DNA from 2 places in the Adlercreutzia sp. ZJ154 genome. Region 2 is predicted to be linked to the other one. Evidence: riboswitches for the same ligand, from Rfam matches in the RefSeq annotation. Region 2 holds a riboswitch; the other holds the start of a gene.
What was found. A riboswitch is a leader RNA that binds a small molecule or an ion and turns the genes downstream of it on or off. The one in region 2 is predicted to bind S-adenosylmethionine.

Region 1: another riboswitch for S-adenosylmethionine. It lies ahead of G7Y37_RS03840 (hypothetical protein); the one in region 2 lies ahead of metK (methionine adenosyltransferase).

What each region holds. Positions count from the first base shown of each region.
Region 1 is NZ_JAAKEF010000006.1:2,369-17,525, forward strand. It holds gene G7Y37_RS03785 (DNA cytosine methyltransferase) at 1-676, shown strand, start outside; gene G7Y37_RS03790 (hypothetical protein) at 669-2,165, shown strand; gene G7Y37_RS03795 (AAA family ATPase) at 2,472-3,062, opposite strand; gene G7Y37_RS03800 (mobilization protein) at 3,062-3,442, opposite strand; gene G7Y37_RS09205 (hypothetical protein) at 3,522-3,653, opposite strand; partial or broken gene G7Y37_RS09290 (Arm DNA-binding domain-containing protein) at 3,805-4,314, opposite strand; gene G7Y37_RS03815 (helix-turn-helix domain-containing protein) at 4,699-5,187, shown strand; gene G7Y37_RS03820 (hypothetical protein) at 5,202-6,263, shown strand; gene G7Y37_RS03825 (hypothetical protein) at 6,253-6,624, shown strand; gene G7Y37_RS03830 (hypothetical protein) at 6,714-7,100, shown strand; gene G7Y37_RS03835 (ATP-binding protein) at 7,607-8,821, shown strand; gene G7Y37_RS03840 (hypothetical protein) at 8,818-9,291, opposite strand; SAM riboswitch class I at 9,300-9,390, opposite strand; gene G7Y37_RS03845 (hypothetical protein) at 10,073-10,234, shown strand; gene G7Y37_RS03850 (hypothetical protein) at 10,221-11,915, shown strand; gene G7Y37_RS03855 (ATP-binding protein) at 12,479-13,675, opposite strand; gene G7Y37_RS09120 (transposase) at 13,799-14,176, shown strand; gene G7Y37_RS03865 (hypothetical protein) at 14,388-14,639, shown strand.
Region 2 is NZ_JAAKEF010000023.1:6,864-22,020, forward strand. It holds gene G7Y37_RS08270 (ATP-dependent Clp protease ATP-binding subunit) at 1-1,796, shown strand, start outside; gene cysS (cysteine--tRNA ligase) at 1,877-3,373, opposite strand; gene ispF (2-C-methyl-D-erythritol 2,4-cyclodiphosphate synthase) at 3,370-3,870, opposite strand; gene ispD (2-C-methyl-D-erythritol 4-phosphate cytidylyltransferase) at 3,867-4,715, opposite strand; gene G7Y37_RS08290 (CDP-alcohol phosphatidyltransferase) at 4,851-5,144, shown strand; gene G7Y37_RS08295 (Mrp/NBP35 family ATP-binding protein) at 5,230-6,096, shown strand; tRNA gene G7Y37_RS08300 (tRNA-Ala) at 6,151-6,226, shown strand; SAM riboswitch class I at 6,266-6,359, shown strand; gene metK (methionine adenosyltransferase) at 6,369-7,637, shown strand; gene priA (primosomal protein N') at 7,644-9,932, shown strand; gene G7Y37_RS08315 (RNA polymerase sigma factor) at 10,040-11,551, shown strand; tRNA gene G7Y37_RS08320 (tRNA-Asn) at 11,614-11,688, shown strand; gene G7Y37_RS08325 (Eco57I restriction-modification methylase domain-containing protein) at 12,246-14,255, shown strand; gene G7Y37_RS08330 (DEAD/DEAH box helicase family protein) at 14,255-15,157, shown strand, end outside.

The sequences.
Region 1 (15,157 bases), on a different contig from region 2:
CTATGAATACGTAAGGATGCTCAATGAGCTAAGTCCCAAAGCGTTTGTCTTTGAAAACGTACCCGGGTTATTAACTGTTCATGGAGGAACAGACTGGGAAGAATTCTTGAGCTATCTTAAGGAAAACACTGATTATCATTTCTTTTATCAAGTATTAAATGCTGCAGATTATGGAGCTCCTCAAATTCGAAAGAGGGTAATCATTGTAGGCTTTAAAGATGATGTTGGTTTCGTCTTTCCTGAGCCTACTCATTTTGAGCATCCGGCAGATACTCAGGTCTCCTGGGTAAAATCAAAGTATGCTTTTGAGAATTTAGAAGATGCACCCAATCATGTTATTCGCGAACACTGCGAAAGGGTGCGCACACGATACAGTAATGTTTTGCCTGGCGAAAGGGATAAAACTGACCACACCGATCGTATTGATCCAGAAAGACCTTCAGGAACGGTTCTTGTAGGTTCTAGAGGGGGAGGCGGTCGACCGTTTATTCATCCATATGAACCAAGACATATTTCGGTTCGAGAGGCTGCAAGATTGCAATCATTTCCAGATTGGTATGAGTTTGCAAATACAACCACATGGCAATATCGAGCCGTTGGAAACGCGGTTCCTGTTTTGATGGCGAAGGCCATTGGAGAAGCCATTTTAAATACGCTTGGATATTCCAATGACTAATCTTGAAGTCCCTTATCCAGGTTACAACTGGAACATTACTCAGCATATGGGGATGGCTAACCAAGAAAGTATCACTGAATTATTACGTGCGGCTGACTTATTTAAAGGTCAAACCAATTTCTCCGAATTAGTTTCATCTTACATGCTAAATCTAGGTATATTTACCGAAAATGTTCGGTCGGATACGGGACAATCCGACACTTGGAGAGATTATCAACAAGTCCTTTCTGAGCTAGGTCTTATAGTTTCAACGTCCTTAACAAGGTCATCAAACCTAAGTATTACGCCTATCGGTCTTCTGTTTTTGGATAAAGAATTGAGTTATCAGGAAATGATGGCAACTCAAGCCATGCGATACCAATATCCGAATGGCTACAAAGGGTTGGCGAATATATCGCGCGCTTATGCTTCTGATAGAGGAATACCGAATAGATGGATGCTTGATACCCTCCACGGCGTGAAGGTTAAGCCAGCAATACTGATTTTACGCGCACTAATTGATTTATATCTTGATAGTCCCGAGAAAGCGAGACTGACAGCTAGCGAGTGTGCAACTGGCCTAATTCCCATCATTACGCATGATAATCCCAAACAAGCATATGAAAATATTATCTATGTGCGAAAGAACAACGTTTCAACCAGAGATTCTGTTTTGAAAAGGAATGCCGCTGAATGGTTCTCTCTTTTGCTGCAAACAGAATTGGTGGTTGGAAATAGAAGAGAAATACACCTTAGTCCTTATGCCATTGAGAACCTTCAAGATCTTCAGAGGCTATGTGAAATGCATGAAACATTTCAATCTGAGTTCTGGATTCCAACTGGAAGCGATTCTGATGCCTTTGACTGGTTCTCATATTATGGTCTACCTAGCACGGAAACAATGAGTCAACGATTTGAAGGGTTTGATCCATTCGATGCAGCTGGTTTCAGAATTGATGACATGGACCAAATAACAGGAAATACGAATTTAACCCTCGAATTAGTTGATTTTGTAAATCCACCTGAATATTCATCTAGTTCGGATTCATATACTGAAAGATCTTACAGTGAAGAAGCAATAAGAGAAGGAATAAAGAAGAGGACAGAAGCTGGTAGAAGGCATGAAGACCTGGTTGGTATCGCTAGACAAAGAATGCTAGATGCCGGATTTAGTGTTTACAGGTCAGCTGCCGTTGATTTGCTTGGAACCCGAGACGACCAGTGTTTAATTGTAGAAGTTAAGACGATTACAAGAAAGAACCTGATTTCGCAAACTCGCAAAGGCCTCATGCAGCTTGGAGAATATCGCTACCGCTATCAAGACGAATATCGTAGTTCTAATAAGCCGGAGACCTTACTTCTTTTAAGCTCAAAAGCTCAATATGAGCAATGGCGTATTGGCTTTATGGATAGTCTCGATATCGGTTGCGCAAACATTAATGCAGATTCATCTTTTAGTTCTTGCGTGAAGCGGAGTATTGCTAATTCAGTATTTTCGTATGCGAGTTAGGCGCGCGGGGTATCCCCCGCAAACTGGTTGGCGGATGATGCGGTCATCATCGCCGATCAGTTTCCCGAGTTCTGGTAAGTTGCTATGGCGGGTGGAGGAATACGTAATACGCCAATAGGCTACTTGCTAGAATTCGCCATAGCGACCCGCATAGGTAATACGCTATGGGCTACTTGCAAATAAAGACTTCTAAGGTCTTAGAACAGCTCTGAATGAGTCAGTCTCCGATTGAAGATCAAACGAGCCTTCTGAAAGCCTCTGAGAGGCTTCACCGATGAAAGCCGTGAAAGCAGTGAAAGCTGGATGCTATATCTCGGCATAACCTTTATCGCCTTCACTCCCTTCACGCTCAATCCTTTCTAGGGTGACAACTTGTCCGGCGCTTGTATGTTTCTTGCTGTAAGCGACTCCTCGCAAGCGCATGAAGACGCTATGTTGCGCGAGAAACTTGCCGTAGTCAGCCGCATAGATGCTGTCGCCCGATGGGCTTCGAACCTTCTGGAACGTATCGATGAAGACGAGCTTCAGGTTGGGATACGTTATGACGAAGTACTCGATCTGCTCTGCCAGACTATCCTTTATAGTCGCTGCAGAGTTGGCAAGATAGAAGCTGTTGTTGGTTACGTCTGCGAGCTTCCAGAGTCTCTTCTTCACACGCGCATAGGTGTCTTCCAGGCAAAGGTAGAGAACCGCACCCTGACACACAGCACAGTCCCAGAAGGGCTGTCCCATGCTCACGGCAAGCCCCATCGCAAGCACCATCCACGACTTGCCAATCTTGGGAGCGCCAGCAAGTATGTGCGCTCCCACAGGCAACAAGTCCTCTATCACCCAATCGGCTTCGGTGATGGGTCCTTCCAAAAGCTCTTGCGCTGTCCTGGCGGAAAGAGTGCGCATCAGAGGTCTCTTTCCAGGTCGATGATGACGCTCTCGTCGCTCGGGAGCCTCTCTGCCATTTCCTCTTCGGTGAGATCAGCGAAGATGCATCCGATCTTTTCTGTCAGTACTGCAAGCTCAGGGCTGACGTTATCCGCGTCGGTGATGCGGAGCAGCTCACGGTAAATCAGCAGCATCGCATCCTTCATGCCTTTTTGCATGCGGCTTGAGGGGACTACCTTCACGGTCGTATCGGACAGCTTGCTGATGATGTAGTCCTGTTTGGTCATGCCGCTTATGGCGACAAGTTGGTCGAGCAGGTCCGCTTCTTCCGGTGACATACGAAACGCGATGGTCTTGCTGCGTAGTCTTCTGTGTTCGTCTAAATTCTTCTCGCTCATTTCATTCGCTCCTTGTCTTTGATCTAGTTCATGGGTTTGGTAGCGTCCAGCAAGGACATGCCTGTTCCTCGCTGGATCTCTAGGTATCCGCCATGTCTTCCTGCTTGTTGGGAAAGAGGTGTGCATAGCGCATGGTCACCTCAGTGCTCTCGTGACCGAGCCGGTCTGTGATGGCAAGGGGCGAGTATCCGAGCTCGATGAGAAGGGACACGTGGCTGTGGCGCAAATTGTGGATACGTATGCGCTTGACACCTGCGACCTTCTAGCCGCGGTCCATTTCGTGATGCAGGAACGACTTGGTTGCAGGAACGAGCCTGTCGAAGTCGCGCAGATCCGGGATGCATTTTATGAAGTCGATGACCTCATCGACAAGGAATCCAGGCATTACGATGGTTCTTACCGACCTTCGTCATGGGGTTCGATTCGGGTCCGTAGTAGCGAACGGCATGGTTTAGCATGGCGGAGAGCTGGTTGCAGATCGCATGCAGATAGGTCTGCGAGTATTCGAGCCCGTTGCTCGTGCGCATGGTCATGAGCTCGTTCTCCCAATTGAGGATGTCGAGCGCCGTGATCTCGTTTACACGCTTATGCCCCAGGAAGGGAAGGATCTTCGACTAGATAATGTTCGCCTTTGTCTCGCGGGTGGTACGACGAAGGCGCATCTTCGTGTCCTCGGTGTAGACCTCATAGAACTCGGAGAACAGCATGGTGGGGGCGCCTTCCATGCGTTTGAGGAATTCGTATTCCCACTGGCGCACTTCCTTCTCGGTCTTGAACCCGCGCTTGGTCTTCTTCTTGGGTTCGCCCGTCCAGTCCTTGTAGCGGCACTGCACGTAGAAAGTTCCTCGTTGTGAGTCCTTGCTAACTGACATTGCTACCACCTCGCGTTGCTGCTCTCATAGGCTCTCCGGCGAAGAAGCGCTCCTCGAAGTACGCGCGGCTCACCCTACCCTGCACGATGAGACATCCGCCCTTAGCAAGCTTCGCGTTCAACTTGCGGATGACTCTGTACGCATAGGCCTTGGACGTACCTAGTTGCTCTGCTACCTCGGTTGCGCTCATGAGTCTTGTTTCCATCTCTTGTTCCTTTTGTATTGATTAGCAACATCACGTTTTTGTGATGTCTTGATTTGACTATAACCTCACGTATTTGTGATGCAATGGATTTTGGAGAAATTTGCTCACATTTACGTGAGGTGGTACCCTGTACCTCTGACAACTTGTCAGAGGTCTATGCGATGAGAAGGGTCTTATCCATGAAGAAGAAGGAAGTTCCCAGCCTTGCGAAGAAGCTGAAGAAGCTCAGAGACGAGCTACACCTCACCCAGAAAGAGGTTGCTGACAAGGCTCATATAACTGAGTCCGCCTATCGCGCCTATGAGCTTGGCGACCGTAATCCTAAGCCAGAGATTCTGGATAGGATCGCTAAGGCGTTAGGGGTGAGACCTGAATATTTGAGCGCACCAACGTTTAGGAATCGCCGCGAGTTCGCTTACGCGATCTTGGAGAACGAGGATTCTTTCGGTTACACCGTGCGCGATATAGATGGGGTTCCTGCCATCGTGAAGGGCTATGGCTCTGCAATGGATTTCTTCGCCGAGTTCGTCCGCGACTGGGAAGAGATGCGCAAGAAGCTCGATAATCATGAGATCACTCAAGAGGAATATGAGAACTGGAAGCGCACCTGGGATAACGGCACATGGGTAAAAACCGATGACGGCAAGAGTCCTTTTACAGGGAAGTAGCTCAGCATCGAAATATGAAAGTTAATACCGAAGATATTAGTGATTGCATATTCGCATTTGTCCGAACCATGGATGCGTATGACTATATTGTTAAGGAATTGCCTCTTTGCGAAGAGCTGTGGGACTATTCTAAAGGGAACATTAATTCTTTGAACCTTTCAGAAGTGACAAAGGCAGATTCAGCCTATATTGATATAAGACTGATGCTTCAAAGAAAATACTTTAGCCATGGCGGAAATGTATATCTTCCAGATTTGTTGCGAGTTAGCAGAGAGAATCAAGGGTTTGATACAAAAGAGATAGATGATCTTTTAGATGAGCTCGATACTCTCAACAATAGACCAATGGAACTTGTCTCGCCTAATGGATGCGTTATTGAAAGTAATTACAAGATAGCGGAGACAATGATTTACGGTCATTGTCTACATGCCGATGCAGATAAGTTAAACGCGCTTCTCCATCTTCCAGCTCAAACATTAACAATGCTCATTGCGCCCTTTGTGCTGGGGCGAGAAAACATTTTGCGTAGAGCGCGAAATCTCTTTTCGACCCACAGCTTTGAAACTGCTATCACCAACGGTGAGGCTTCGGGCTTTATTTGTCTTGATAACGACAAGAATGAAGAACGAGATATTCTGACCTCACCATTCTGGAAGAACGCATATGGGCATGATGCTTCTTATGATGAAATATGTTCTTCTGCTGAATCTAATTCGCTTGATGACAATATTGCGGTTCTCCTTGCTGCAGTGTTTTTCGAAGAATTGTCGAAACCTGATTATGATATTGGTGTTTTGCGAGAGCTCGTTTGGGATGATTATTGGGAAGATTGGGGTGATTTTTCCGAGGATCATCAATTTGCGTCCTCGTTTGAACATCCTAGTTTCTCATCATCTGTATTACATGAAGGTGGAGAAAACTATGCTCAAGTTAAGTTTCTCCCGCATGTCGATAATCCTTGGATTACTAAAACCCAACAGTATCCTTTATGCGAAACCTGTTTAGTTCTTTTATCGAAGCGCAAGAACGAATGGAAGATTAATGGACTCATGAGGTCAACTTTGGATGAAAGCTAGAGCTGATATTACTGCGGCGGATGCAATCTGTCTTGAATTACTGATCGAAGAGGGTATTTTTGTCCAAAGAATTATGCATCAACATAATAATTACCCTGATTCTTCTAGCATACTCGTATTAACCGTGATGCCATTTTTGGCGCTCATCGAACACGACTCTATTCCTTATCTTGAGAGAAGGTTCGGATTTCAACTACCGAGAGAAAGTCAAGATCTAGCTAGGATCCGACATAAAACAAAGTCAATCGACTCACGCTATCTTAATTATCGGAAATACTCAAAAGAAGCTGCAGGAATAATCAAAGCGAACAGAGAGAACTTCCGAAAAAAGGGTATTGCGCGGCTGATGCCCTCCTTTTAGTCAAGGATATAGGTATATCGTACTTTGATGGTGAGCCAATTTATAGCACATTTTCTGTTGCCAATTACCTTAACGACCAGCGCGAATCATTGTGGAACAACAGTAAGGAGTATTGCGGATCAGTTGGTTATAGCGCGGGGTCAATTTGCGCATTTCATTACTGTCTTGCGGAACAGCTAATTAATGATGAACGCGTTTTCGAGTCACCTGAGTTTATTGTCACCGCTAATGACCATACTTATACCTCTTTGATTGACAATGGAATGAAAGGGCAGACCAACGACGAGATTGCTTTCTTCTTTTTGTCTGATCAGCTATTTCGCTTGTCATCGATAGAAGCACTTCAAAAGGGAGGATTCCTTGAGAAAACTCTATTGTTAAAACTAGCAACTGTTTATTTATTTCATGCCTATAGAGCTATCGAGAGCTTTGTAGGATTCGCACATCAACCCTCTTCTATTCAAGCGATTTCTTAGCTCGTTGCTGCAGCATCTTTTCGCGTGCTGAAAAAAAGAAGCTAAAGAAGATGAAAAAGCTACGCAACGCTTTTGTTCACTATGACTTTGAAGGTCTTATCGATACTTCCATATTGGATTCCCGAGATTACACTTTTCTTCTGAATGCATTACTAGAGTCGAGAATAGAAATGTCGCTTATTCAATACGAATCATTTCTTTCAACTTTAATTAGCAAGGCGATCAGTGCCTTAAAGAAAATTACAGGATTTCCACCCTACAATCCAAGTCGCAATGTATTTAAGAGTTGATGCTGGTGCTGAGTCAAGTGAGTACAGTATGAGTGGCGGGGATTCGGTAATGTAGAGAATAAGGTGAACAAGAGGATAACAGAACATGCGTTAGTATTTATAAAGTCGAATTAATTCAGTCGAGTAGGAATAGGCGAAATTTGGGAATGGAATTCCCAAATTTGACCATCGACTAAGTACCTGCGATAATGGTCCCTATAGAAAGGGGTCATTTCCATGTACATAGCCAGAGAGATCGAGAAAACCATCGACCGCATGCTCACCCAGGGAAAGGTCGTACTGGTCACAGGAGCAAGGCAGGTCGGAAAAACCACCGTGCTTAAAGAGCATCTGGGCGACAGGTTCGACTATGTGACCATGGACGACCCCCTCCTTCGCATGCAAGCGGAGGAAGATGCCGCATTGTTCTTCGACATGCGATCCATGCCCCTCATCATCGACGAGGTCCAGCGTGTGCCCGGGCTGTTTCTCTCGGTCAAATTAATCGTGGACCAATCCGATCAGAAGGGGCTCATCGTCCTCACGGGCTCGCAGACCTACCAGCTTATGAACGGCGTAAGCGAGTCGCTTGCGGGCCGCATCAGAATCCTCGAGATGTCCGCCCTCTCTCTGCGCGAGCTGGTCGGCTGCGTCGATGCGCCACACAGGTACCTTCCTAAGAAGGTTTGCGCGGGCGATATCGACGCGCCCGACGCCTTCGACCTATGGACTCACATTCACAGAGGATCGATGCCCGAACTGCAGGACCCCTCGATCGAGTGGGACGGCTTCTGGACCGACTACGTGAGGTCATACCTCGAAAGAGACGTCCGCGAGCTAATCAACGTCAAGGACGAGACTAAGTTCTACAGCTTCATGGTGGCATGCGCGGCGCGCACCGCCCAGCTGTTCAACGCGTCGGATATAGCGAACGCTCTCGACATCGACCACAAGACCGCCAAAGCATGGCTCTCCGTTCTCCAAGCTTCTGGAATCGTTCGCGTCATAGAGCCCTTCTTTCCCAATGTCGATAAACGGCTGACCAAGACCCCGAAGATGTTCTTCATGGACACCGGCCTTGTTTGCCATCTCACCCGCTGGACCACCCCTGACCAGCTGCGCAACGGCGCTGTGGCCGGTCACGTCTTCGAGACCTTCGTTGTGTCGGAAGTCCTGAAAAGCCATATGAATGCAGGCGCAAACATGCGCGACGTCTGGTTCTACCGCGATGCCAAGAAGAGGGAGATCGATCTGGTCATCCAGGACGGTCGCGTGCTTCACCCCGTAGAGATCAAGATGGGCGCGCTGGTAAAGAAGGATGCAGCCAAGAACTTCTCCTGCCTCGAGGGTATGGCAGATTACGAGATAGGGTTCGGACACGTTGTCTGCCAAGCGCAAGAGCCCTATCTGCTCACTCCGAATGTTGAGGCAGTTCCCGTTTGGGCGATCTAGAGGCTACCATCGCCATTAGGCGGCTCGCGGGCGGCTATCGCGCGGGCGCAGCTGAGCATGCGGTAGTCGTGCTCACTCAGAGCTGTGAGCTCCGCCGCCTCAACCGCACGGCGACAGACCTGCAGGAAGGCGTCGGCGGACTTCTGAAAAAGTTTGCGGGCGTAGTCGCCGGTGCCGCTTGCGACCAGAGAGCCGTCGGCATAGAGCTGCCAAGCGGTGGGATTCCGCCAGTCCTCGCCTCGCCACTGGAGGTTGAGCTGGAGAACGTGTGGGTTGTTGTCCTTTGCGAGGTCGTCCTCGAGAACATCGATGCTGCACTGCATCTGATAGCCCAGATTGTCCATGGCGAGAGAGCTGACATATCCTGAGGGCTTGCGTAGAAGCTTGATTCGAACCTTGTCGGCTTGAAGGTCGAAGAAGCCCTCAGCAGTAGTGGCTTTTGCGTTCGTTGTTTCGATGGTTGTGTTCATGACGATTCCTTTCATCGATGTTGGCATTACCACCTTGCATGCCTGCAGGTTGGTGCCGGGATCTTCGAGCCAACTCTCTTCCCCGACTCTGGATAAAAGCAGCGCACGGTTCGTGCAGTGCATAATCCTAACATAGTCGCGACATCTTCGAAATACTGTTTCCACAGAACTACCAACCATATAACCACGGTTGGTTCCAGGGTTGGTTCCAGCTTGCTGGCTCCGTCATACGGGCATTGCCAACTTGCATAGTAAAATGCGAAGCAGTTAGCCCCGGGACGACCGCTGATTCAAGTCGCCGGGGCTCAATTCTTATTTCGGAAGGATTTGGTGACGGGGTCTCCAAAGATAGGTCGCGTGAGCATAGAGTCCTGGCTGTCAGCACCAAGGTGCAAGAGGTGTCTTGAAGCTGCGATTGTCATTATTCCATCATGGCTTTGCCCTTTAGTCATCAATGCGCTCATTGACGGCATGTTCGGGAGAAGAAACTAATGCCTTGTGCGAAAATAGGCGGGCATCAATTTCAGAGCGCTGATGTTTTAGGTTGGTTGGTTTGGCAGACATAAGGTGCAAGGCATTCTCGGATATTCTGAAGGCGAAGAAGGATCACTACCCCTATTCAGATAGGTATATCTCTCAAGTTCACGACTCTCTGGAGAAGACAGGAAGGACAGAGCGCGAGCATATGGTCGCATGGTTTCGTTCGAACGAGACCAAAGGTGGCGGTCACTATTCTCGGCTACAGCCTAACCGAAGCGCGATGCGTTGCTATAACAGCCTCATGAATGCAGACTCGCTCCTTTGGATTGCCGAAGCTGTAGGCATCGATGAGCCTACTGTTAAACAGGCGTACGAAGCTGCCATTGCTGCCGGCGATTATAGACGTGCATGCGGTGCCATCCGCAAGATTATCACCTGGGATATGATTTATGCGCTTACGTGAGATAACATCTAATGCGAAAGCCACCATCGACTCAGTTGCCAAGGAAGATAAATGTACTGACTTGGCAGTGAGGGATAAAGGTGTTGCTGCTCGCTCTCGTTTCAAAGAATTTGGCGAATGTGTTATCAAGGCATTAGTAGTAGTCGTGTTTCTATCGTTTGCTAGAAATTGTTCGCCCATTCTTCCAGCATGGGTTCTACCCGTCATTTTTCTGATTTATGCAGTTCCAGCTACCATGGGATCGATGTATGACGTCGTAACTACTCGGCTCCATAAGCAAGATTTATATAACGAATCTGGAAAGCTATCTCGTTACAACAGAAGATGGTTCATCTGGTCTGGCAGTTTCTTTACCGTTTATCTCGTTTCTTCTGTTTTGTTCGTTTTGCAGTCTCCCAGCTGGAATCCGAAAGAGTGGCTGCTCCTTTATGCGGCACCTTTAATTTTCTACGGTATCTTCTTGGTTCTGCAACGGTTCTTCAAAAAGGAATACTCAGCCAAATACTACAAAGCGCGAGCGATTCGATGGAGCGTGATCGTCTCTGCATTGTTGCTCACCGTAATCTACATGTTGATTGCTGCTCAACCTCCGACAAATATACAGATTGATTTGAATGAAATCATCCAAGAAAGGTATCTCCCATACAAGGATTCCCCAGCTGCTTTTCTCGGGGAGTTGGACAAGCTGACTACATATGCGAACTGTCTCACTGAATACGGAATCAACAAGATTGCAGGAGCCTCGTACGTTGTCTCGGCGATAGTGAACATCATCGTCGGGTTTCCCGTTTTCTTCGGTGTAGTTAGCCTTTTCAGTGCTTGTCTTCTAACGAAGCAAGAATTATGGAGCGAATTCAAGCTTCTACCGGCACATGAGGGCAAAGACGAAAACGTTCAGGTGCGCTATATCGTCATCCTGTTTGTCATATGGGTGGTTTTCTCTGGAGTATTCGTTTGGTTGAACAGTCTTGCCGAAGAGGCACGTGCTACTGACGAATACACAGCAATCGACCAGTGGGTCGCCGACATCTCGCAATGGATCATACTTGCTGTAAAAGAAGATAGTGATGTCGTAATAGACGACCATGAAGCAGAGGAAGCAGCGCGTGAGTTCGAGACCATCTTCGCTGCAAAGAAAAACGCCTTTGTAGATGCTCAGTTGCCTTCGGTACACGACCAGATCAACGCATACTATGACGAATGTATTTCCAAAATCGATGGATATGTGGAATGGTGCGAGAGCGTGCCGGCTAGCGCCATTCGCATCATTCCTATAATCGGAGAAAACTCGATGAGGGATGAATTCAAAAAGCAGGTTATAGATTCGGTTAGTAGTGATGGGATTGATAGTCAGTACGGCATTTTCCTCGATGGCTTGAAGGACCTCTATAACGAATACTGGAACTCAGAAGTAATATCCGCCAGGCATTTGCAGGGACAATCGCAAACTGCCCAAGACGTGGTTATTGCAAAGAATATACCTTGCGAACCAGTGCTCTGGCCATCTTGGGATGGCGAGGAAGGTAAGGAATTCGTGCAGAATGTCCTTTTAGGTAAAGCGTCTTCTGCTGACTCTCGTCCTACAAGGGATAGGATCATTGATTACGTTGAAAAGCAACGAATCAATGCATTGTCTTTGGCGGATAGTTTGCCAGGGAAGTTCTTCCGGTCAACCTCCTAGATTTTCTCTAAGATGCAGGAAGCTGCGGTGCCGAGCGCTTCAGCTATCTCAAGCAGAGTATCAATTGAGGTGTAAACCCTCCTGGTCTCAATACACCAGATGCGAGGTTTGCTCGAATCTATTAGGTGACCGAGCCTTTCTTGCGTAAGACCTAGTTCGGCAACACTACGGACGAGAAAGCAAGAGAAAAAGCCAAGTCAGACTATAAATCCTGTTTAGAAGGTATGTCTGGGAGGAGTGGAGGGTAAAACGCGGAACAAAACGATTTCCCGCATAATGCCTCCGAGGATTTCGTTCACACGCTTCTGCACAGCGATTTGCCCGCATCTCAGGCACCGCCGACCTCCTCGCCGACCACGCGGTAGATACAACGCGTGCTGTCGTATACGATCGGGCGCATCTTCCCGAAGTCAACGAGGCCCTCGTCGTCGAGCATCGACTCGTCGACGCGCGTGTTCACCACACGACCGACAATACGCGCACCGTGTTCGTTGCCTTGTTTTCACCTGCATGCGCTGATCGCGTCGATCTGTCCTATTACATTTCGCAAAATTGCAAATATGCTATGTTTGCGAAACGGAAAGCCATTCGGCGATGTCGATGATCCTGACGCCCTCGTGCTGGGACTCGGGATGCCTCGTCCGGGCGATCACCATCTTAGGGTATGCGTCTTTTATCGACAGAAGCGGGGACATCTCGCGCTTGAAGGTCTCGGGTCTCGAGATGTCGTCAGAAACCTGGATGTATGTTTTCGAGCCGTCCTTCATGGCGACGAAGTCGACCTCCTTATCCCTCATCTGGCCGACGTACACCTCGTATCCTCGCCGCATGAGCTCGATCGCGACGATGTTCTCGTAGAGGTGGCCGTAGTCGGCATGCCTGGTTCCCAGCTCCGCGAAGCGGAAGGACAGATCGCACAGGTAGTATTTGCGCTCGGTCTCAAGATAGCGCTTGCCCTTGATATCGTAGCGCGCAACCGGGTAGAACAAAAACGCCTTGCACAGGTATCCGAGGTAGGATCCCACGGTCTTGTCGTTTGTCTTGTAAGACGCGCTCGACAGCTTGTTTGCGATGTTTCTCACTGAGGTCCGCTCGCCAATTGTGTCCATGAGGTAGCTTCCCAAAAGAATCAAAAGGTCTTCGTTCTCGACGCCGTACTTGGTAACGATGTCCTTGGCGATGGCCGTACGGTAGACACCGCTGACGTATCCGCGTGCGTCCTGCTCGCTGCGGTACAGATATGCGCCGGACATGCCGCCTGCGCCCACATAGTCGTCGAAGGCCTGTTGGATGTCGCGTGTGGGGTAGTAGGCGAGGTACTCCTCAAACGAGAAGGGGTAAAGGCTTATCTCGCATACCCTGCCCCCGAAAAGCGTGGCAAGGTCGCTTGAGAGCAGAAACGCGTTCGAACCTGTGAGGTAGATGTCGAAGCGCTCCTCCTCGTAAAGGCTGTTCACGACCCGCTCGAAGCCTCGGCAAAACTGGACCTCGTCGATGAAGAGGTAGTTCTTGGCGCCCGGGTCGAACTTTTCGTTCACGTAGCTATACAGCGCGTCTGCGTCCAGCAGCGCCTCGTGCTGCTTCAGGTTTAGCTTGATGTGGATGACGTTTAGGTCGGGCTCTTCGCCGATGCGCTCGATAAACGCGTCCATGAGCTTGGACTTTCCGCTTCGGCGCACGCCTGTGATTACCTTGATGTCGGGTATGTCTCTGACGTCCTCGAGCCGCCTCAGGTAACGGCTGCGTTCTATGAGCTTCATGCGCGCACCTCCTTGTGACGATTCTAGCGTATTTCGCAAAAATAATAAAAGTGCGAATTTGCGAAACGGAATAATGGTCGCAAACACTCTTCTCGCACTTGTCGCGAATTCGGCAGCCAGGTCATGCTCCAATCGCCTGTTTCGTCAACTGCCGAGGCGGATGCCCTAGCCTATCTCGACTTCCCGAAGGAGCACCGAAGGCGGCTGCGCACCAACAACGTGCAGGAGAGGATGAACAGAGAGATGAAACGACGTTCCCGCGTGGTGCAAGTTCTCCCTTCTACAGCATCGCTCATCCGACTCGTTGGAGCGGTGCTCACGGAGCAGAATGAGGATCGGTCGATGAGAGGATACTTCAACGACTCATCGATGCTGAAAGCATTCGAGCAACATAAGTCCGAGTCTGAGCCATACGATATCGAAGAGATCGCTAGAAAAGCCGCAACCATCATCGAGATCGCAAAGGATGAGAATGTTGCCATCGAGAAGAGGGCGGCTTAATATATGTGATCGAGACGATCATCCTCTAGATGATGTTCCGTTCTCTCGGTCAGGCCTTACGGCCTGCCCTCCAAAACGGAATCGCCAAACACCAGAAACTATGACCGACCAATGTGTCGGTCGGACCTCCTTTGGTTTTGTTCTGGTTCCTGTCACCATTGGTCCTGCAAGCACAAAATCAGCAGCAAATCCGTAAAGGCAGGAGACCCTCATGCGTTATTGTACCTATGTCGGAATCGACACGCATTCGCAGAAGCATTGCATCTGCGCGATCATGTCGGAGACAGGATCCCCGCTAGAGCACACCATCATAGGCAGCGTCAACGATGTTGCTGATTGGATCATGGATAACGTTAACTCAGGCGCTCTCGAGCCGCCCCTCCGATGCGTGTACGAAGCAGGACCGACAGGCTGCATCATTCCAGAGGCGCATATTCAAAAGGCGGGACGACCTTCTAGGTAGAGGTCTTCCACCCAACAAGGTCAAAGGAGCATTGGCTCGGGAGCTTGCCAAGAAGATATATTTTCTGCTGCTCTTGGCCGAGGAATGCTGGGCAGAGATATCCTGAGTCCTTTGCTGCTAATATCCTGATTCTACCTTCTGCTCTCGGAGCGATGCAGCTGAATGGCACTCCGCGACGAACGTTTGCGCATTGCATGACCCGCGCGTACACCAGAATCTCGGCCATGAAGGCCTAGCTGTTGCGGCTCTACCTCAGACGATTTGGATTCCTGCAGCTCTGGCATGCTGCTACCTTGCGAATATGAGACTGATCACAGTGCATGACGATCAAAAGCGTCGGCTTCGATGGGTGGGGGTTAGGATGATGCTCCCGACCAAGTTTGTATCTTGGTCGGGAGCATTAATGCCTGTTGACACATTGGTCGGTCATATGAACATTCGAGACACTACCCTTGCAATAACCTTACTAAAGCTATGAGTATTGTATTCGTCAACTAAATAGTGGCCCGTTTTTAAGT
Region 2 (15,157 bases):
AGCGTATGAAGAAAGTTATCAAAGAGGTAATGGATGCAGGTGACGTACTGCTATTCATCGATGAGATACACACGATAATAGGTGCTGGATCTGCTGAAGGCTCTATAGATGCAGCTGCAATATTGAAACCTCCGCTGTCGCGTGGCGAAATCCAGATAATTGGTGCTACTACATTAGATGAATACCGCAAACATTTAGAGAAGGACTCTGCATTTGAGCGGCGTTTCCAGCCCCTTACGATAAAAGAGCCAAATGAAGAGCAGGCTGTACGTATTTTGGAAGGCTTGCGTGATAGATACGAAGCGCATCATCAGGTGCATTTTACTGAAGAGGCGCTTCAGGCTAGCGTTTCGCTTGCCAATCGCTACATTCAAGATAGGTATTTGCCCGACAAGGCGATAGATGTCCTAGATGAAGCTGGTGCGCGCATGCGTATACGCAATATGACGCTGCCGCCAGAATTGCGCGAATTGGATGACCAGATAAGGCGTGTTCGCCAAGATAAAGACAAAGCCATAGGTGAACAGAATTTTGAGCGTGCAGCTTCACTTAGAGATAAAGAAGCCGAGCTTAAAACCAAGCGCGAAGAAGCCGAGAAACAGTGGGAGGCTGATTCAGCGAAGAGTATCAACCAAGTTACTATGGAAGATGTCGCTGATGTTATATCGATGTCTACCGGAGTTCCGGTGTCTAGCTTGACAGAGGCTGAAACAGAGAAACTTTTGCGGATGGAAAGCGTCTTACATGAACGCGTAATTGGACAAGAAGAGGCAGTTACAGCGCTATCGAAGGCTATTAGACGTTCGCGTTCTGGATTGAAAGACCCGAAGCGCCCGGCTGGCTCGTTCATCTTCTTAGGTCCCTCTGGTGTTGGCAAAACAGAACTTGCAAAATCGCTTGCGGAATTTCTCTTTAATTCCGAAGATGCGCTGTTGTCGTTTGACATGTCGGAATACATGGAGAAGCATGCAGTTTCGCGTTTAGTTGGTTCGCCTCCGGGGTATGTCGGCTTTGATGAGGGTGGTCAGCTTACAAAGGCGGTACGTCAGCGTCCGTATTCTGTGGTGCTGTTCGATGAAATAGAGAAAGCGCATCCGGATGTATTCAATATTTTATTGCAGATACTTGAAGAAGGTAGGTTAACCGATGCACAGGGACGCACGGTCGATTTCCGCAATACGGTTATTATTCTTACCTCTAATGTAGGTGCGCGTGAAATTGCACAGTCCACTCCGCTAGGCTTTAGTCCGCAAGGGCAAGATGGGCTTTCCGATAAAGAAATCAAAAGCCGCGTTATGAGCGAAATGAAAAATATATTCAGACCAGAATTTCTTAACAGGCTTGACGAGATAATTGTGTTCAAGAGCTTAACGAAGGAGCAAATTGGGCAGATAGTTGAACTAATGGTGGCAGATCTGCGAGATCGTATGATAGAGCAGAATATGACCATTAACTTGACCGATGCGGCTCGTCAATTCATCGCTTCTGAAGGCACCGATACGACATATGGTGCACGTCCATTGCGTCGTGCTATTCAACGTTTGCTGGAAGATCCGATATCGGAGCAGATATTGGAGGGTCGTTGGACAAGCGGTTCTGTTGTTGATGTGGATGTGGAAGGCGAAGGCGAGGATACTCACCTAGTGTTTAATGAGGGTACAGGAAGTATTCCGGCACCGCGCAAGCGCGACTCGATTGCTCGCGAGGCTGAACTTTTGCTTACCAATTTCGATCTTGGAAATGCTGGCGTTTCTAAACCGGCACCGGCTGGAGCCATAGGAAGCGGTACTGAGTAAATATCGCAGATTGCTTATAGATACGAAGAAAGCCTAGAGTTTGCGCCTCTAGGCTTTCTTATAGCTAAATGAAGATTAAATTAGCCAGCGTAAGTTACCTTAGCACCTTGCGGTGTATCTTCAATTATAAAACCTAACTCTATCAAGCCATCGCGAATAGCATCAGCTTTACCCCAATCTTTAGCAGCTTTAGCTGAAGTGCGTGCCTCTATTAGAGCGCTTAGTGCCTCATTTGTGTTTTCGCCGGTGTAATCTGCCATATCGGCTGCTAGAGATATAGTTTCTTCTGGATAGCTAGCGCTAGTCTTATCTTCGAGCTTCATTCCTAACACGCCTAAAAGTTCTTTGATAAGGTTGCTTGCATGCTTGGTGCATACTGCATCTTTATCTGATAAGGTTTTACCAGCTAATGCGGTGTTCATATGACCAACTAATGTAAAAATACAACCTAGCGCAGCGGGTGCGTTAAAGTCGTCATCCATCGCAGATGTGAAATCCTCGCGCGTTTGCTCAACAACTGCTTCGATATCTTTTTCGTCAAGGACACTTGGAGCATCGGTCTGTGCATTTTTGCACAACCAAGCCATGTTCTCTAAGGCTGTTTCTATTCGTGATAAAGCAGCGTTGGCTTCATCAATTCGTTCCATTGAGAAATCAAGCGGGCTTCGATAATGTGTTTGCAGCATTAACATACGTAGGGCAAGCGGTCTGGCTTCTTCTAAAACTTGATGAAGCAGAAGAAAATTACCAAGCGATTTACTCATTTTTTCGGAATTAATCTGTAGCATTCCTGAGTGCATCCAGTATCTAGAAAAAGCTCCATCGTATGCGCATTCGCTTTGTGCGCATTCATTTTCATGATGGGGAAATATAAGGTCGGCACCTCCGCCGTGGATATCAATTGGGAGTCCCAAATATTTTTCGCTCATAGCTGAGCATTCTATGTGCCATCCCGGGCGACCTAAACCCCAAGGCGATTCCCAAGATGGCTCTCCCGGTTTAGCAGCTTTCCAAAGCGCAAAATCTAAAGGATCGCGTTTTCTGTCTTCTACGCCTTTACCGTCTGCGCGAAGTTCGCGGTGCCCCGCTTCCATTTCATCTATATTGCGCCCAGAAAGCGATCCGTAATGGGCATCTGAGCGCACATCGAAATAAACATCGCCTTCTTTGGCATAGGCATGTCCTTTATCGATTAGCTTTTGTACTAAAGCTATCATGGCATCTATTTCTTCGGTAGCTTTTGGTCGTATTGTAGGCGCAGCAACGCCGGCTGCATGCATGTCTGCTATGAATGCTTCAGTGTATTCCTTTGCTACATCTGCGGCGCTGCGACCTTCTTCGCTTGCCTTTGCTATTATTTTGTCGTCAACATCTGTTACGTTTTGAACAAAAGTTACGTTGTAGCCGCGCCATTCAAAATAACGACGGATCATATCAAACGATATAAAAGTGCGCGCATTTCCTAGGTGAATACGGTTGTAAACAGTAGGCCCGCACACATACATACTAACCTTGCCCTCTTCGCGAGGTATGAAATCAACTTTGCGACGTTGCTTGGTATCGTAGAGCTTTATCATTTTGTCTCTCTTTCTTTGCTGATAAGGCAGGTAGCCCATGCGCAAATACCTTCTTCGCGACCAACAAACCCTAAGTGTTCAGTGGTGGTAGCTTTTACGCCTACGTTTTCAATAGGGATTTCAAGCGCTGCAGCTAGGTTGGCGCGCATCTGCTCGCGATAGGGAGAAAGCTTAGGCTGCTGTGCTGCTAGGACTGAATCTACATCTACAATACAAAACCCCTTGCTGCGTACCGCGCATGCTGCATCTCGCAAAAGCAACATAGAGTTCGCATCTTTGAAAGCGGGGTCGGTATCTGGGAACAGTTTGCCAATGTCTCCTATGCGTGCGGCTCCAAGAATAGAATCGGCGATAGCGTGTGCCAATACATCTGCGTCAGAGTGTCCATCAAGTCCTAGTTTGTATGGAATTTCAACGCCACCTAATATAAGTTTGCGCCCTTCAGCGAAAGCGTGCACGTCCATACCGATACCGCAACGCATATCTGGTGCAATCATCGTTCCGACTCCGGGATATAGCTTTCTGCAAGTGCGCGCACGGCAGAGACTAGTAACATGTAGTCTTCTGGTACTGTAAGTTTAATGTTGTCACGCTTGCCCTCAACTACCATTACGGTGCCGCCTAAGCGCTCTATTAGCGACGAGTCGTCTGTTCCCACAAAACCATCCGACATGGCAGAAACTTGAGCGCGGCGATATATTCCAGTGCGGAATACTTGAGGTGTTTGGGCGTTCCAAAAAACTGTTCTGTCTGGGGTTCCTACAATAACGCCATCTTCAACAATTTTTAAGGTATCGATAGAGGGGTGTGCAACTACCGCTCCGTCTACGTCGATATTTCCTTTTACAGTATTGATGGTATGTAGCACCATGTCCGGAGAGATTAGCGGGCGCGCACCATCGTGCAATACGACAAATTCAAAATCGTCAGGAACTTTTTCAAGCCCTTTGAATGCGGATTCCTGACGAATTTGTCCGGCTGGCGCCATAACTATTGGCGTTACAAACGGAAAAGGATCGATAGCCCGTTTTAAGTATTCTTCGGTGCGTTCTTCCGGGCAAACTATTACTATAAGACCAATATCTCCTACAGCATCAAACGCTTCGGCTGACCATGTAAGAATTGGTTTTCCGGCTATTTCTACAAGTTGTTTACCGCCTTCGCGACCGAAGCGATCTCCTGTGCCGCCGGCTAAAACGATTGCTGCCGTCTTGGGGTTTTTGTCCAATTTTCCTACAAGCTGTGATGTAGCAATGCTGAAAGCATCTAGATCGATAGAATTCATCAACTCCGGAGCGCGTAGCGCCTCGGGAGCAAATACGGGATCGACGGTATTTGACATCGGCATTCCTTGCTTTTTCGTGCGTGTAAAATAATATACATAAGTATACATCTCGAATAATTGAAAGTTGCACTGCACACGCCGCGTAAACTTGCTAAGATGTTAATTACAGAAATGTCGAACGAAAGGGTCAAAATGGGAGTCAAATCAAACGAGGTACTCGAAATATCTTTCGACGATCTGCAGCCGTACCTCCATGCGAACCATGCTATCTACATGGAAGTAGACGGAAATTGCTACTATCTTACTGATGTGAACGATCGTTATTGGAGAGTTCAAGATTGTTCGCAGAAGAACGAGAAGGGTCATTATGTAGATGCGAGTGAGTTAGTTCCGACTATTGCCGAGTTTTTGGAGTTACCTTTCTTGGACGGGAAGTCGGTACATGACCTGTTCGATGAAGCTGAATTTTATGCGTCTGAAAAATAGGTTGAGTGTCTGTTAAAAAAAATAATAGATATAAATAAAGTGAAGCGGCTGATCGTAGCCGCTTCTTTTTGAAAGGTAATACGTGATGTCAGAAAACGAAGAATTAACACAAGAGGCACCAGAGGACTGCACTGGCAGTTGCTCTAGTTGTGGTGTTGCTGGGTGTGGATCGCGTACTCAGGATCAGGCACCTGCAAAACTTGAGCCCAATAGCCGTTCAAGCATAAAAAAGGCTATAGCGGTCGTGTCGGGTAAGGGCGGCGTTGGTAAGTCGCTGGTAACAAGTCTTTTAGCGGCTCAATTTTCAAAACAGGGCAAAAAAGTTGCAATCTTAGATGCCGATGTAACCGGTCCTTCTATCCCTAAAGCTTTTGGTGCGCATGCGCATCCTGTTGCCGATGAAGATGGTATAAACCCTGTTACTACACCATCAGGGATAAAAATTATGTCAGTTAATTTGCTTCTTCCCGGCGAAGATGTGCCTGTTGCTTGGCGAGGACCTGTTGTCACAAATGCGCTTATGCAATTTTGGCAGGAAGTGAATTGGGGCGATGTTGATATTATGCTTATCGATATGCCTCCCGGCACATCTGATGTGTTTTTAACCATATTCCAAATGCTTCCAATAGATGGCATAGTTAGCGTTTCTGCTCCGCAAGAACTTGTAGCTGCAATAGTGGGCAAAGCTGTGAATTTGGCTCATAATTTGGACGTTCCGGTTATAGGTCTTGTAGAGAATATGGCTTACTTTAAGTGCGACGATTGCGGTAAAAAACATTACATTTTTGGTGAACCGCAAGGCGAATCTGTTGCCAAAAAGTACGAAATAGATGCCGTCGCTACTTTGCCTATAGATCCTGTTGCTGCTCGTTTGGTCGATGCTGGCAAGGTAGAGGAATACGATACAGAAAATGCGCTTTTGCCGATAATCGAGCAAATTGAGAAGGCTTAATCATAATATGCTTGGCAAAATGCTACGTTGTGTTATAGTAGTCAACGCATTTTTGGGGCATTAGCTCAGCTGGGAGAGCGCATGGCTGGCAGCCATGAGGTCAGGGGTTCGATCCCCCTATGCTCCACCAGAATTTGCATACGGGCACCTTTGTTGGGTGCCCGTATTTCCATTATCAAGAGCCGGGGTAGGGAGTTGGCCCGCTGATCCTGACACCAACCTGAGGGTTTCTCTTAAGGTGGTAATGCCAACATCGATGAAGGGATGCTCTTATGGCGAACTTTAGCAAGGATTATATTTTCACTTCAGAATCAGTTACTGAAGGTCATCCAGATAAGATGTGTGACCAAATAAGCGATGCTATTTTAGATGCTATTCTGGCGAAAGAGATTGAGCTTCAAGAGACGGGCTATATTGCACCTAATGGTCAGCCTGCAGACGTTAGTAAGGTGCGCTGTGCGTGCGAAACGCTTACTACGACAGGTATGGTTGTTGTTACTGGTGAAATTCGCACGCAGGCGTATGTGGATGTGCCTGCTATAGTGCGCGATGTTGTTAATGAGATTGGATACAACAGGGCAAAGTTTGGTTTTGATTGCAGCACATGCGCTGTTATGAATTCTATTCACGAGCAATCTCCCGATATAGCGCAGGGGGTGGATGAGTCGTTTGAATCACAGCGTGGAAGTGCTAAGGAAAGCGATGCTTATGAGTTAATCGGCGCCGGCGATCAGGGCATGGTTTTTGGGTATGCAGTAAACGAAACACCCACATTGATGCCCATGCCAATTTATTTGGCGCATAGGCTTGCTGAGCGTTTAACCGAAGTACGCAAAACCGGTGTATTGAAGTTTTTGCGCCCTGATGGCAAGACGCAAGTATCTGTGCGCTATGAAAACGATAAGCCGGTAGAGATTGAAAAAATTGTTGTATCTACCCAGCATTCTGAAGATGTGGATGCCGATACGCTGCGCAAGGCAATCATAGACAATGTGATAAAGCCGGTATTTGAAGAACAGGGCGTAAAGCTGGCGGATAATGCTGAAATATTTGTAAATCCCACAGGGCGTTTTGTTGTAGGCGGTCCGATGGGTGATGCTGGTCTTACAGGGCGAAAGGTAATCGTTGACACGTATGGCGGAATGGGACGTCATGGCGGCGGTGCATTTTCGGGTAAGGACTGTACGAAGGTTGATAGGTCTGCTGCTTATGCGGCGCGTTGGGTGGCAAAAAATGTGGTTGCGGCAGGATTAGCTGATAGGTGCGAGGTACAAATTGCATATGCTATAGGTGTGGCTAATCCAGTATCTATAATGGTTGATACATTTGGTACCAATAAAGTTCCAGAAAAAGATATAGAGTGCGCTGTAGGTGAAGTTTTCGATTTGCGCCCTGCTGCGATAGTGGATGAACTGGATTTACGCCGTCCGATATATCGCAAAACCGCTGCTTATGGGCATTTTGGACGCGAACTTCCAGAGTTTACTTGGGAAGCTACCGACAAAGTTGATGCTTTGAAGGCGGCTTGCGGGATGGCATAGGCTTTTGTGCGGGTAGCCGAGGTCATATTAGATATTCCAGCACAAGCGCTTGACGCGCCTTATACATATTTGGTGCCTAAAGATGCAGATGATATTGAGATAGGCTGTGCAGTATTAGTGCCTTTAGGTGGGCGCAAGGCAATTGGTTTTGTTATGCTCGTGCGCGATATTGATAAACCCGAGCGCCCATTAAAACCAATCGATCAGGTAGTTTCTAAGCCTTATTTCAACGCTAAGGGTGCTGACTGTGCGCGTTTTTTGGCAAGTAGATATGTAGCACCGCTTTCTGTATGTATTCGACTTTTTACTCCGCCTAGTGCTCTGCCGCGCATTGTTCGTTTGCGCAATGGTGGCTGGAGGTTAGAAGAGCCTGCTATTGGGGAAGTTGATGATAGATGGGTTGTCGAAGGACCAAATATAGCAACTTTTCATCCTAGGAAAAATGCTGTGAAGCAAATTGCTGTGCTAGATGCGGTTCGGCGCGGAGATGTGCGCATGGCGGAACTAGCACTTGAATATGGCAATATTTCGCAAGTGGTGAAAAATCTTGCTGAAAAGGACGTTGTTTCAATAGTGCGAAGGCGGCGCATGCGCAACGGGGGCGTTGCAGATGGCGAGATGTTCCGTGGTGGCTATGGTCGCCCTGCTGAATTGACCGAAAGCCAGCGCAATGCACTACAAGCTATAACCTGTGCGGCGGATAAACGCAGCGGGGATGTGGTGGTGGTAGATGGAGTTACAGGGTCGGGCAAAACAGAAGTATATTTACAGGCGATAGAGCACATTCTTACACAGGGGCGCAATGCGATCGTTTTAGTTCCTGAAATATCTTTAACACCGCAGACAGTGGCGCGCTTTCGTGGCAGATTTGGTGGTGCGGTTGCGGTTATGCACTCGCGTATGAGCGCGGGAGAGCGCTACGATCAGTGGGATTTCATAAGGAGCGGTGAAGCTAGAGTAGTTGTAGGTGCTAGGAGCGCCCTTTTTACACCACTTCAAGATGTTGGTCTTATAGTGATAGATGAAGAGCACGAAACAACATACAAACAGGAAAATGCTCCGAGATATGTTGCCCGCGATGTGGCGGAGTGGATGATGCGTGAAAATGGCGGCACGCTTGTACTGGGATCTGCGACACCATCTATTGAGGCGCTGTATCGTGCTCGAATAGATACGCATTGGAGCTTGGTTAGCATGCCCGATAGGGCTAATGGTGCTCCTTTACCGAAGATTGAAGTTGTTGATATGGCTGCCGAATTTGGAGCTGGCAACCGCTCAATGTTTTCGGCGCGACTTGCTTCTGCTTTGAAAGAGCAGCTATTTTTGGGCAACAAAGCCGTGTTACTGCTAAACCAGCGGGGATTTGCCAGTTTTCTTCTTTGTCGTGACTGCGGATTTGTGCCGGAATGTATAAATTGCGCCACTTCGCTTACATATCATGAACAAGGAAATAAATTAGTTTGCCATCATTGCGGATACACTGTTTCAGTGCCTGCGGTTTGTCCACAGTGTGAAAGTCCTTATCTTAGGCGTTTTGGGGCTGGAACACAGAGAGTGCAGTCTGAGTTGCGTTCATTGCTGGATGAGCAATTTGGCGAAGAGGCTGCATTTCCTATCATTCGCATGGATGCTGATACAACTTCTACCAAAGGTTCGCATCAGAGATTGTTGGAAGAGTTTGCTTCTGCGCCAAGTGCTGTATTGCTAGGCACACAAATGATAGCGAAGGGGCTAGATTTTGAAGATGTTACATTGGTTGGCGTAATTAATGCCGATACGCAGCTATATCTTCCAGATTATCGAGCAGCTGAGCGCACCTTTGATTTAATAGAGCAGGTTGCAGGCAGAGCAGGGCGCGGCAAACTTCTCGGGAACGTGATAGTTCAAACATATTTAGCCGATTCGCTTGCTATCCGTACAGCTGCCGCATACGATCGTAAAGCATTTTTGCATGAAGAGCTGCAAAAGCGCAAGATGCTGCGTTATCCTCCGTTTGTGCGCATGGCTAATGTGCTTGTGTGGGGGCGTGAAGAGGCGGCTGTTAAGGCGGAGGCTGAGAATCTTTATAGCCAACTTGCTTCACTTGCTTTGTGTGACAATGTTGGTGATATGGAAGTTTTGCCCGCTAATCCGTGCGTATTGTCCAGAGTGCGAGGTAATTATCGCTGGCATATATTAGTGAAAGCCGATCCGGCAAGTGATATATCTAATCTTCTTCGACCTATATTTACTTCACGAAAGGCAATTAAAGAAGTTAATGTTGCTTTAGATATTGATCCTATAGATATATTGTAGAAACTGCTTGATTAGATTTCGAAATTTAGGTATGATTACAGTTCGCATGTTTGCGCTCAGATTGCGCACCATGTTTTGAATGCAATTTCTTGCGAAAGGAATGTCTAGTGGCTAGAGTCTCAAAGCAAGCCGAGGAGAAGGCGAAGACAGAGAGCAAGAAGGGCCCAAGTAAGACATCCAAAGCCAAAACGGAAGAAACAGCTGTAAAAACTAAAACAACCGCTAAGGCTTCAAGCTCTTCTAATAAGAAGGCTGCTACAAAAGGCGATACGAAATCGACCACAAAAACAGCAGCTAAAACAACAAAAGATACTGCGAAATCTTCAGAGAAGACTGCGGCAGCTAAGAATACAAAAAGCACCAAAGCCAAAACAAGCACCAAGAGCGCTACATCAACTTCAAAAGCTAAATCAAGCGAAAAGGCTACGCCGAAAACGTCTTCAAAAAAGAATGCAGAAGATAAGCTGATTGTTAGTCCAGATGAAATTGATTCCAGTGAGATAGAAATTTCAGTTGATGATGCAATTGTTGCGGGCGAGGCAGATTCGGCAGGTACTGAATCCGATGAAGAGCTTTTAGAGGGTATTCCCGAAGAAGAACTCAAAGCTACTGTGGATGTCCAGTTGCCTAAGGTTACATCGGCTCGTTCAAAGTCAAAAGCTCACAAGCGCAATGCCGAGGCTTCGGTTACGATGCTTACGGGCGATCCTGTTCGGATGTATTTGAAAGAAATAGGTAAGGTACCCCTATTAACTGCGGCAGAAGAGATTGATCTTGCTATGAAGATAGAGGCAGGAACGGCTGCCAGTGCAGAATTGGAAAAAGCTGCCGAAGAGGGTATAGAACTAAATCGCCGCGATAAGCGTCGTCTAACCCGTGTTGAACAGGTTGGTTTTGACGCGAAACAGGCGCTTATAGAAGCGAATTTGCGTCTGGTTGTCTCTATTGCAAAACGCTATGTTGGTCGCGGCATGCTGTTTCTCGACCTTATTCAAGAGGGCAATTTGGGTCTTATTCGTGCAGTTGAGAAATTTGACTATACAAAAGGTTTCAAGTTTTCTACTTATGCAACATGGTGGATTCGTCAAGCTATAACTCGCGCTATTGCTGATCAGGCGCGTACAATTCGTATTCCTGTTCATATGGTGGAAACTATAAACAAACTAGTGCGCATTCAGCGTCAGCTGTTGCAGAACTTAGGGCGCGAACCAACCCCGGAAGAAATTGGCGAGGAAATGGGTCTTCCGGCTGAGCGTGTTCGCGAAATACAAAAGATTTCCCAAGAGCCTGTATCGTTAGAAACACCCATAGGCGAAGAAGAAGATTCACAGTTGGGCGATTTTATTGAGGACGATGCTGCTGTTGTGCCTCCCGATGCTGCAAGCTTTAGCATGCTGCAAGAGCAATTGGGTAAGGTTCTCGATGGGTTGGCTGAACGAGAGCGTAAGGTAATTGCGCTTCGATTTGGTTTGGAAGACGGGCATCCGCGTACACTTGAAGAAGTGGGTCGCGAATTTGGTGTTACGCGCGAGCGCATTCGCCAGATAGAGAGCAAGACTCTTGCGAAACTTCGTCATCCTTCCCGCTCAAGCAAATTAAAGGACTACTTAGAAGATTAGGATTTGCATAGTTTTTTCTTTGATATATAATTACTAGCCGTCGCTTCGAGCGGCACATATATTCCTCGGTAGCTCAACGGCAGAGCATCCGGCTGTTAACCGGAGGGTTGTAGGTTCGAATCCTACCCGGGGAGCCATAAAAGAAGTACGAGGTCAGAAGTTATTTCTGACCTCGTTTTTTTGTGGTGACATATCAGGGTGGTATATCAAATGGCATATCAGGTGGGCGTCAGGGCGGAAAACTGATCAGTTTCTGCAAGCGACCCATGGCTTCTCGGTTCGCGTCTGCGTCGTCATGTATATATCTAAATCGACAGTTTGCTAGCAAACAGACCTACCACTCCAAATCGACTAGCTTAGTCATTGCATGTGTAATCCGACTAAGGAGGTCAGGAAAGAATGATCAGCATGTCCAAAGCATAGCAAAATATCGAATTTATTGTTGACGAATACAGAGGACAAAGGATAACTCACAAGTGTCTCAAATGACACATCCGCCTGATGCTTTTTTGGACTATTTCACGCCCCGAAAACGTAGACGTTATTTGGCTCTAACTCCGTTTGCGGTAAAATCGCGCTTACACAGGGAAGATGCGATTATGCCGATGCCGAATAAAGCGGATATTCGGGCTCAAAATAACGTCTATGTTTTTGTTCGGCCACGCCATATCGCACGAGAATACTAGGAGTGCGAGTGGCAGAGCATGCGGAATCGAGGAATCTCGCAGACGCGAGCGGCGAAGCAGGTTGTGACGCCAACGTTGTCGCTGACCCACTTTCTGTCTCGCAGGACGTCGCTCGCTTCGAGAAGCTTGGAATCCTCGACATCCTTTTGGCCGACCGTTCGACCGACGGCAACATCGTTTGGGCAACCACGTCGTATGCAGACTGCGGCGAGGGATTCCAGCCGCAAGACCAAATATCAGCAGAGCGCATCACAGGCGAGAACATCCACCTTATTCGCACACGCGCTCGCAAGGAGGCACTTGAGCGCGCCGCGCTCACAAAGGCGCATGCCGAGGTGTTCACGCCAACGTGGGTGTGCCGAACGATGATCGACGAGGCGGATAGGGCGTGGCGCGATGACTGGCTGCAGAGCGACAGAGCCAAGGCAGACATGCCCGAGTGGCAGGCGTACGTGGAGTCGAACCGCCTAGAGATCACCTGCGGCGAGGCGCCGTACCTGGTCAACCGCTACGATGCGTCAAGCGGTGAGCGCGTTGCCCCTTCGGAGCGCAGCGGCATCTTGAGCCGAAAGCTGTCGCTCGTGTCGGTGAACACTGGCAACCGCAAGGACTGGCTGCGTTGGGCCGTGCGCGCCTTGCAGTCCACGTATGGGTATGAGCTGCAGGGCGACAACCTGCTGATAGCCCGCATAAACGTCTTGGCCTCGGTCGAGGATTTCCTCGCGGATGCAGGGCACGGCCCCTTGAAGAAAAGCGAATACAAGCGTCTGGCAGAGATTATCAGCTGGAACTTGTGGCAGATGGACGGCCTTACGAACTGCGTTCCGTTCGGTGCTCCGCCCCCCGAGGCGGTGCAGATGTCCCTGCTCGACATGCTCAGCTCTGAGCCCGAAGAGGGCGCGAGCGAGCCCGCGCGCGGGTGGGCGCTTGTCAAGAACTGGAAGTCACACAGGGTCGTTGAGTTTCGCAGCATACGACGGAAAGGCAAAAGCATGAAGTTCGATTACATCATCGGAAACCCGCCTTATCAGGAAGAGCAGGAAGGGGATAATGCCAACTATGCACCTCCCGTCTACAATCGATTCATGGATGAGGCATATGAGGCTGCCGATAAAGTTGAACTGATTACGCCTGCGCGTTTTCTTTTCGATGCGGGAAGCACTCCAAAAGCATGGAACAGGAAGATGCTCAGCGACCCCCATCTCAAAGTGGTTGAGTATGCTGCGGATTGTTCAGCGTTTTTCCCGCAGCAAGACATCAAAGGTGGCATTGCGATTACCTACCGTGATGCCACCAGAACTTTTGGCGCTATTGGAACGTTCACGGCTTTTTCCGAGCTCGCTTCCATTCACAAGAAGGCCAGCTGTAAAGAGGAGACGGAAAGCCTCTCCTCCATTATCCAAACACAGGTTCGTTTTGATTTAGATGCATTGTATGAGGATTATCCCAATTTGCGTAGTGCTATTGGAAATGGCGGCAAGGACAAACGCTTTCGCAATAACATTTTCGATAAAGTTCCCCTCTTTAAAGAGGAGGGCGAAGAAGGCACAGTAAAGGTTCTCGGTATTCAGAAGAATAAACGCGTCTGGAAGTACATCGAGAGAAGGTACGTTGATTTTTCACACGATAGCTTGAATGCCTGGAAAGTTTTGGTTCCACGGGCAAATGGATCTGGTGCATTGGGTGAGGTGCTCTCTACGCCCTTAATTGGGCAGCCCTTAATTGGGTTTACTCAGTCCTTCATAAGTATCGGTTCTTTTCTCTCGGAAAATGAAGCGCAAGCCTGCATGAAGTACGTGAAAGGCAAATTTGCACGCACTCTTTTGGGGATACTGAAAATCACGCAGGACAATGATCGGGGTGTTTGGCGCTACGTTCCCCTCCAAGACTTCACGTCAAACTCGGACATCGACTGGTCGAAGTCGGTTGCGGAGATCGACCAGCAGCTCTACAGGAAATACGGTCTCTCCGATGAAGAAATTGAGTTCATCGAGACCCATGTGAAGGAGATGGACTAATGGCTGGTTTAGACGTCTCCAAAACGATCAAGAGCACAACGCGTGCGATACCAACTATCTATGCCTACACGACACCTGAGGTTCCATCGCATGACGGCTGGACGAAAATAGGCTACACGGAACAAGACGTTGATACCCGCATCAGGCAGCAGACCCACACTGCCGACATAGCATGGCGAAAGGAATGGCAGGGAAACGCCATCTACGATGACGGTTCGGGAGACACCTTTCGCGATACCGACTTTCACGACTACCTGCGCAAGCTGGATTACGAGAACAAGCCCAGGACGGAATGGTTCTACATAAGCGGCAGCGAGTCTCAGGGGAAGTTCTTCGAGTTCAGAGTCAATCGCGGCTCCATTGAGATGCCTGGGGCAATGGCGTACGAGCTTCGTGCCGAGCAGAGACGAGCCGTGGAGGAAACGGCAGATTACGCGCATCTGCACGAGAATGGCGAATTCCTCTGGAACGCCAAGCCGCGCTTCGGAAAGACGCTTTCCGCCTACGACCTCTGCAAGAAGATGGAGGCTCGGACGGTGCTGATAGTCACCAACAGGCCGGCCATCGCCAACAGCTGGTACGACGACTACGTGAGGTTCGTGGGGCTTGAGGGCGGCTATCACTTCATCAGCAATGCGGGCTCGCTTGACCGGGCCAAGCACGCAAAGACGCGCGACGAGTACCTTGAGTACCTGCGCGTTGGGAGGGAGCCGAAGAACTTCATCGCCTTTGTGAGCCTGCAGGATCTGAAGGGCTCGATCTATTTCGGCGGAGAGTACGAGAAGCTGGAGTGGATAACGCAGATCAACTGGGACGTCCTTATCGTTGACGAGGCGCACGAGGGCGTCGACACCTTCAAGACCGACGTGGCGTTTGACCATGTACACCGCAAGTTCACGCTG